2 linked regions of the Roseisolibacter agri genome follow. Each later gene encodes a partner of the first gene's protein in a complex. Links are inferred from orthologs where the notes say so. Each region holds a gene or a part of one and is shown on either strand. Other genes may lie near its edges.

Region 1 (4,864 bases):
GGCTTCGTCGGCCGCTGGCTGATCGACGCGCTGGCGGCGGACGGCTGGGACGTCACGGCCGCCGCCCCGCATCAACCCGACGCCGCGTCGCTCAGCGATGCCGGGCGCGCGGCGCGGTGGATCGCCGGCGACGTGCGCGACCTCGCACACCTGACCGAGGCGCTCGACGTCGCGCGCCCCGACGCGATCTTCCACCTCGCGGGCGTGACGTTCGTGCCGGCGGCCTCCAAGGATCCCGGCGCCACCGCGGAGGTCAACGTCGTCGCCGCGGCGCGGCTGCTCGGCCTCGTGCGCGAGCGGCGCGCCGCCGGCACCCTGGACCCGACGGTGCTCGTCGTCGGCAGCGCCGAGCAGTACGGCCGCCACGACGACGCGGAGCTGCCGCTGACCGAGGACGCCGAGCTGCGCCCGCACACCGTCTACGCGGCGACCAAGGTCGCGCAGGAGACGATGGCGCTGGAGGCGTGGCGCTCCGCGGGCGTGCGCGTGATAGCGACGCGCAGCTTCAACCACAGCGGGCCGGGGCAGGCGTCGCGCTTCCTGCTGCCCGGGCTCGTGGGACGCGCGCGGAAGCTGGCCGCCGCCGGCGCGAGCGCCGGCCCGCTGCTCGTCGGCAACCAGGACACGTCGCGGGACTTCCTGCATGTGAGCGACGTCGTGGCCGCCTATATTGCCCTGATCGCCCGCGGCCGGCCGGGCGACGTGTACAACGTGGCGAGCGGCGTCGGCCACAGCGTCGGCGCGCTCGCCCGCGTCGTGCTCGCCCGCTTCGGGCTCGACGTGCCCGTCGAGAGCGATCCGGCGCTCGTCCGCCCGGTGGACGTGCCGGCGCTCGTCGGCAGCTCCGCCAAGCTGCAGGCGCACACGGGCTGGGCGCCGCGCCGCTCGTTCGACGCGCTGCTCGACGACCTGATCGCCGCACCGCCGCCGCCCGCCTGACCGCCACTCCGTCCGACTCACCACGCCAGCCATGCCTCGCCGCAACGACCTCCACAAGATCCTCGTCATCGGCTCGGGCCCGATCATCATCGGGCAGGCCGCCGAGTTCGACTACTCGGGGACGCAGGCCGTGAAGGCGCTGCGCGAGGAGGGCTACGAGGTCGTCCTGGTGAACTCGAACCCGGCGACGATCATGACGGATCCGGAGTTCGCGGACCGCACGTACGTCGAGCCGGTGACGCCGGAGTACGTCGAGCGGATCGTCGCGCGCGAGCGCCCCGACGCGATCCTCCCGACCATGGGCGGCCAGACGGCGCTCAACGTCGCGATGGCGCTGTCGCAGAACGGGGTGCTGGAGCGCTACGGCGTGGAGCTGATCGGCGCCGACGCGCGCTCGATCAAGATGGCCGAGGACCGCCAGGAGTTCGAGAAGGCGATGCAGCGCATCGGGCTGCAGACGCCGGCCGGCAAGTTCGCGACGACGTGGGACGAGGCGCTGGCGATCGTCGAGTGGACGGGCTTCCCGGCGATCATCCGCCCGTCGTTCACGCTGGGCGGCTCGGGCGGCGGCATCGCGTACAACCGCGACGAGTACGAGGCGATCGTGCGCCGCGGGCTCGACCTGTCGCCCGTGAAGCAGGTGCTCATCGAGCGCTCGCTGCTCGGCTGGAAGGAGTTCGAGCTGGAGGTGATGCGCGACTCCGCCGACAACGTCGTGATCGTCTGCTCGATCGAGAACTTCGATCCGATGGGCGTGCACACGGGCGACTCGATCACGGTCGCGCCGGCGATGACGCTGACGGACCGCGAGTACCAGACGATGCGCGACGCGGCGTGCGCGATCATCCGCGAGATCGGCGTCGCCGCCGGCGGGTGCAACATCCAGTTCGCCGTCAACCCGGCCAACGGCGAGATGGTCGTGATCGAGATGAACCCGCGCGTCTCGCGCTCCTCGGCGCTGGCGTCGAAGGCCACCGGGTTCCCGATCGCGCGCATCGGCGCCAAGCTGGCCGTCGGCTACCGCCTGGACGAGGTGCCGAACGACATCACGAAGACCACGCCCGCGTCGTTCGAGCCGGTGCTGGACTACGTGGTCGTGAAGTGCCCGCGCTTCGCGTTCGAGAAGTTCGTCGCGTCGGACCCGCGCCTCACGACGCAGATGAAGAGCGTCGGTGAGAGCATGGCGATCGGCCGCACGTTCAAGGAGGCGTTCCAGAAGGCGCTGCGCGCGCTGGAGACGGGGCGTCCGGGATGGGCGATCGGCGCGACGCCCTCGGACGACCGCCTGGCCGACGACGAGCTGACGACGCTGCGCGCCGCGCTCCGCCAGCCGACGCCCGAGCGCGTCTTCCAGATCAAGCGCGCGCTGCTCGCCGGCCTGTCGGTCGACGAGGTCTACGAGCTCTCCAAGGTCGATCCGTGGTTCCTGCACCAGCTGCAGGAGCTGATCGACGCGGAGCGCGCGTACGCGGCGCTTGGCGCGGTCGAGAGCACCGACCTGCGCCAGATGAAGCGCCTCGGCTTCTCGGACCGCCAGCTGGCCGCGCTGCGCGGCGAGACCGAGGGCGACGTGCGCGCGCGCCGCTGGTCGCTCGGCGTGCGGCCGGCGTACAAGATGGTCGACACGTGCGCGGGCGAGTTCCCGTCGTCCACGCCGTACCTGTACGGCAGCTACGACGAAGAGAGCGAGGCACCCCGCAGCGGCCGCAGGTCGGTCGTGATCCTCGGCTCCGGCCCGAACCGGATTGGACAGGGCGTCGAGTTCGACTACTGCTGCGTCCGGGCCGCCCTCGCGCTGCGCGATGCGGGCTACGAGACGATCATGGTCAACTCGAACCCCGAGACCGTCTCGACGGACTTCGACATCTCGGACAAGCTGTACTTCGAGCCGCTGACGCTCGAGGACGTCCTGGAGATCGTCGAGCGTGAGCAGCCGGTGGGCGTGATCGTGCAGCTCGGCGGCCAGACGCCGCTCAAGCTCACGCGGCCGCTGGAGGCCGCGGGGGTGCGCATCCTCGGTACCTCGCCGGACGCCATCGACATCGCCGAGGACCGCCGCCGCTTCGAGGAGCTGGCGCGCGAGCTGGGGCTGACGCAGCCGCCCAACGGCACCGCGACGAGCGTCGAGGAGTCGGTGGCGATCGCCAACCGCGTCGGCTACCCGGTGCTCGTGCGCCCGTCGTACGTGCTCGGTGGGCGCGCGATGGAGATCGTGTACGACGAGGCGTCGCTCCGCGAGTACTTCACGCGCGCGGTGCAGGTCTCCGAGGACCGCCCGGTGCTGATCGACCGCTTCCTCGAGGACGCGTACGAGGCGGACGTCGACGCGGTGAGCGACGGCGAGCGGGTGGTCATCGGCGCGGTGATGCAGCACATCGAGGACGCGGGCATCCACTCGGGCGACTCGGCGTGCGTGCTGCCGCCGTACATCCTCACCGAGCAGGACCAGGCGACGATGCGCGAGCAGACCGTCGCGCTGGCGAGGAAGCTCGGCGTCGTGGGACTGATCAACGTGCAGTACGCGATGCGCGACGGGCAGGTGTACGTGCTGGAGGTGAACCCGCGCGCCAGCCGCACCATCCCGTTCGTCAGCAAGGCGGTGGGCGTACCGCTGGCGTCCGTCGCCGCGCGTGTCATGCTCGGCGAGACGCTGGAGCAGATCGGCTACACGCAGGAGATCGTGCCGCACTACGTGGCGGTGAAGGAGGCGGTGTTCCCCTTCAACAAGTTCCGCGAGTTCGATCCGGTGCTCGGCCCCGAGATGCGCTCGACGGGCGAGGTGATGGGCATCGCCGACTCGTTCGGCGCGTCGTTCCTGAAGTCGCAGCTGGCCGCCGACAACCAGCTGCCGGCCGAGGGCGCGATCTTCGTGACGGTGAACGATCGCGACAAGCCGACCGTGCTGCCGATCGTGCGCCGCTTCTACGAGATGGGCTTCCGCCTCTACGCCACCGAGGGCACGGCGCGCTTCCTGACGCAGCGCGGCGTGCCCTGCGAGCGCGTGTTCAAGCTGCACGAGGGGCGGCCGAACGGCCTGGACCTGATCGTCAACGGCGACATCCAGCTCCTCATCAACACGCCGATGGGCAAGAGCGCGCAGGTGGACGACTACCGCCTGCGCCAGGCGGCCATCGCGCGGCGCCTCGCCTACACGACCACGCTCTCCGCGGCCAACGCGGCGAGCGACGCGATCCTGTCGATGCGGTCGCGGCCGGGGCAGGTGCGCTCGCTGCAGGAGTGGCACGCCACGCTGGGCGAGAACGGTGGCGCGGGTGCCGCGCACGCCGAGCCGGCCGCCACGCTCGACGCCTCCGGCCCGACGCGCTCGTGACGATCCATCCGACGGCCTCCATCCACGCCTCCGCCTTCGTCGACGAGGGCGCGCAGATTGGCGCCGACACGAAGGTCTGGCACTTCTGCCACGTGATGCCCGGCGCGGTCATCGGCGAGCGCTGCTCGCTGGGCCAGAACGTCGTGGTGATGAACCGCGTGCGCATCGGCGACAACGTCAAGATCCAGAACAACGTCTCGGTCTACGAGGGCGTGGAGCTGGAGGACGACGTGTTCTGCGGGCCGTCGATGGTGTTCACCAACGTGCTCAACCCGCGCAGCCACGTCTCGCGCAAGCACGAGTACCGCCCGACGAAGGTCGGGCGCGGCGCCTCGATCGGCGCCAACGCGACCATCGTCTGCGGCACGACGCTCGGCGAGTACGCGTTCGTGGGCGCGGGCGCGGTGGTGACGCGCGACGTGCCGGCGTACGCGCTCGTGGTGGGCGTGCCCGCGCGGCAGCGCGGCTGGATGTGCCAGTGCGGCGAGCAGCTGGAGCTGCCGGTGGCGACGCCCGACGCCGCGGTGCGCTCGACGTGCCGCGCCTGCGGCACCCGCTACCTGCTGGTGGGCGACGTGCTGCGCCTGGCCGAGG
Region 2 (3,425 bases), 320 kb from region 1 along the record:
CCACGGCAGCCCCGCCAGCGGCATGCAGTAGACGCAGCGGAAGTTGCACCGGTCCGTGACCGAGACGCGCAGGTACTCGATGCGCCGGCCATGCTGGTCGCGCAGCGCGCGCTCGACGTCCGCGGCCGCGGCGGCGGCGATCACGGCGTGGCTCCGGTCGTCGGCGCGCCGGCGGCGCCCGCGGTCGACGCGTCCACCCAGGCGCGCGTGCCGTCGACGTAGTGCTCGCGCTTCCAGATCGGCACGCGCGCCTTGATGGCCTCGATGGCGAAGCGGCAGGCGTCGAACGCGGGCGCGCGATGCGCATGCGCGACCGCGATGCCGACGCTGATCTCGCCGACCGCGAGCGTGCCGATGCGATGCTCGATGGCGATGCGCACGCCGGGCCACCGCTCCGCGGCCTCCGCGGCGATCGCGGCGAGCTCGGCGTCCGCCATGGGCTCGTACGCCGCGTAGTCGATGCCCGTCACCGCGCGCCCGGCGTTGTGGTCGCGTACCGCGCCGAGGAAGGCCGTCTGCGCGCCGGCCGTCTCGTGCGCGACGGCGTCCAGCAGCGCGGCGCCAGAGATCGGCGTGCGCACGAGGCGCCCGCTGACGGCCGCACTCACCGCGACGCGTGACACCAGCGTCATCCGCCCGCGACCGGCGGCAGCAGCGCGACCTCGTCGCCGTCGGCGAGCGCGGTGGCCGGCGCGGCCCAGCGCGCGTTCACCGCGAGCATGGGCGCGGGCGGCAGCGCGACGGCGCCGGGGCGCGCGCGCAGCGCGGTCACGACGTCGGCGGCCGTCGCGCCGGCGGGCAGCTCCAGCGGCAGCGGGCCCGGTCCGAGTGCGTCGGCATAAGAGGCGAAGAGCAGCACACTTACGCGCATGCGCGCAACATAATCGCGGGTCGGGAATGCGACACGGCCCCGCGCGGGTGCGCGGGGCCGTACGTCGTGATCCGTGCGTTTCAGCAGTTCGAGCGACACACCGGACGCTCACTGCGCGCTCACTCGGCGCCTTCGTGCTCGTAGTCGTGCAGGTCGCTGTCGTGCAGCTCGCTGATGTCGATCCCCGCCACCAGCGCCCGCAGCTCCTTCGAGGGCTTGAACACCGGGACCGGACGGGCGGACACCTCCACCGGGGATCCCGTGCGCGGGTTGCGCGCCATCCGCGTCTTGCGCTGCCGGATCTTGAAGGTGCCGAACCCGCGGACCTCGATGTTGCGCTGCTCGTGCAGCGCGTCCTTGATCGACTCGAGGAATGCGTCGACGACCCGCGCGCAATCCTTCTTCGAGATGGTCGGCCCGGCCGTGCGGGCAATGGACGCGGTCACGCGCTCGACCAGGTCAGCTTTGGTCATCAGGGTGCTCTCGAAGTCAGACGAACCTGCCGCGCGCCGGCCCGAGCCCGCACACGCTCCGACCCCGATATTAGGAGCTTACTCATTGTGTGTCAACCGCTTGGCTCACTTCTGCCCGCTTGCCGCGCGGGCCCGGACGGTGGCCAGGAAGCGGTCGAAGAGCGGGCGCGCGTCGTGCGGACCGGGCGCCGCCTCGGGGTGGTACTGGACGCCGAAGATGGGCAGCTCGCGGTGCGCCAGCCCCTCCACCGACCCGTCGTTCAGGTTCACGTGCGTGACCTCCAGCGCCGGCGCTCCCTCGACGCCCTCGGCCGAGCCCGCCACGGCGAAGCCGTGGTTCTGCGACGTGATGATGACGTGGCCCGTCGCCAGCTCCTGCACCGGATGGTTCCCGCCCCGGTGGCCGTAGGGCATCTTCAGCGTCCGGCCACCGAAGGTAAGCCCGAGCAGCTGATGGCCCAGGCAGATGCCGAACATCGGCACCTCGGCGTCCGCGATCGCCCGGATGTTGGCCGGCGCGTACTCGACGGCCTCGGGGTCGCCCGGGCCGTTCGACAGGAACACCCCGTCCGGCTGGTACGCCAGGACGTCCTCCGCCGGCGTATCCGACGGGACGACCGTGATCCGGCACCCCTGCTCCTCGAACAGGCGCAGGATGTTGCGCTTGATGCCGAAGTCGTACGCCACGATGTGCTGCGGCGCCTGCGGGTTGCCCCAGACGTACGGCTGCTTCGTGCTGACGCGCGTGGCGAGGTCCAGCCCCTCCATCGATGGGCAGGCGTCGAGCGCCGCCAGCACCTCGGCCGACGGCTCGTCGCCGGCGGCGATGGCGCCGCGCATCACGCCCACGGTGCGCAGGTGGCGCGTCAGGCGCCGCGTGTCGACCTCGGTGAGGATCGGCACGCCCGCGGCGCCGAGCCAGCTCGCGAGGTCGCCGCTGGCGCGCCAGTTCGAGTGGACGGGCGACAGCTCGCGCATCACGACGCCCGCGATCTGCGGCTGCGCCGACTCCGGATCCTCGGCGTTCACGCCGTAGTTCCCGATCATGGGCGCGGTCATGACCACCACCTGGCCGCGGTACGAGGGGTCGGTGAAGACCTCCTGGTACCCCGTCATGTTGGTCGTGAAGACGACCTCGGCCACGGAGAGCGCCGACTGGCCGATCAGCTGGCCGCGAAAAAGGGTCCCGTCCTCGAGGAGGAGGAACCCTGGAGTCTTCTGCACGGGCGGGCGGGTTGCGAGCGGAGAACGAGGCGCGGTCCGGGCGTGGACCGCGCCGCGGAACCGATCACGGACGGGGCGCCGGCGTCGTCGGGGCGGCGGGCGCCTTGGTGCCAGTGGCCGGCTGCTGGCCGGCGGGCGTCAGCGGGACCGCCGGAGCGGCGCCGGCGGGCGCGTTGGGCGAGGCGGGCGCCGCCTGCGTGGCGGGCGCGGTGCCGAACGAGCGGTCGAGCACCGACTCCGGCGTGCGGCCGCGCGAGCCGGCCAGCTGCAGGATGAACGCGAGCCCGACGAAGATCCCGCCGGCCCACCAGCTCGTCTTCGTGAGCAGGTTGCCCGCCTGCCGGCTCCCGATCACCGACTCGGCCGCCGACGAGGCGCCGCCGAAGCTCGCCGCGAGCCCGCCGCCCTTGCCCGACTGCAGCAGGATCGCGGCGATGAGGACGAGCGCGTCGAGGATCAGCAGGACGAAGAGGAACGTGTACATCGCGCGGCGGGCGAGGAGAGGGCGGGAGGCGGCGCGCCGTGGACGCACTGGCGCACGCAAGCTCCGAATATCACAGGAGTTAGGCGCCGGGGTCAAGGGCGCCGCCCACCCGCAGCTCCCCGTCTACTCCGTGACGATCGCCGCCCAGTTCCCCGCGTCGAGGCTCGCGCCACCCACCAGCAGCCCGTCGATGTCGGGCGCCTGCAGGAGGAGCTTCGCGTTCCCGCGATTGACGCTGCCGCCGTACAGGATGGGCATCGTCAGCGCGCGGTCGCCGACGCGTTCGCGCAGCCAGCGCCGGATGGCGCCGTGCACGGTCGACGCGTCCTGCGGCGTCGCGGTGCGCCCCGTGCCGATGGCCCACACCGGCTCG

What was found. The genes of interacting proteins can lie anywhere in the genome.
Region 2: the proteins of carB (region 1) and carA are in contact, whole or in part, in a solved structure (PDB 1KEE), measured with the Escherichia coli proteins. The link is inferred for Roseisolibacter agri from one-to-one orthologs.

What each region holds. Positions count from the first base shown.
Region 1 is NZ_BRXS01000006.1:431,008-435,871, reverse strand. What follows is about bases 626-4,470. They hold carB (carbamoyl-phosphate synthase large subunit), read left to right. Parts: upstream 626-970; coding sequence 971-4,270; downstream 4,271-4,470. Other genes in these bases: rosag_RS20285 (acyltransferase), read left to right, coding at 4,267-4,470; rosag_RS20295 (GDP-mannose 4,6-dehydratase), read left to right, coding at 626-939. Also shown: more of rosag_RS20295, read left to right, coding at 1-625; more of rosag_RS20285, read left to right, coding at 4,471-4,864. UniProt on the Escherichia coli protein: Large subunit of the glutamine-dependent carbamoyl phosphate synthetase (CPSase).
Region 2 is NZ_BRXS01000006.1:107,085-110,509, forward strand. The notes cover bases 510-3,425. They hold carA (glutamine-hydrolyzing carbamoyl-phosphate synthase small subunit), read right to left. Parts: upstream 2,569-3,425; coding sequence 1,450-2,568; downstream 510-1,449. Other genes in these bases: rosag_RS18825 (molybdenum cofactor biosynthesis protein MoaE), read right to left, coding at 510-623; rosag_RS18830 (MoaD/ThiS family protein), read right to left, coding at 629-871; rosag_RS18835 (HU family DNA-binding protein), read right to left, coding at 991-1,344; secG (preprotein translocase subunit SecG), read right to left, coding at 2,633-3,052; tpiA (triose-phosphate isomerase), read right to left, coding at 3,176-3,425. In the rest of the region: GTP 3',8-cyclase MoaA, read right to left, coding at 1-144; more of rosag_RS18825, read right to left, coding at 141-509. UniProt on the Escherichia coli protein: Small subunit of the glutamine-dependent carbamoyl phosphate synthetase (CPSase).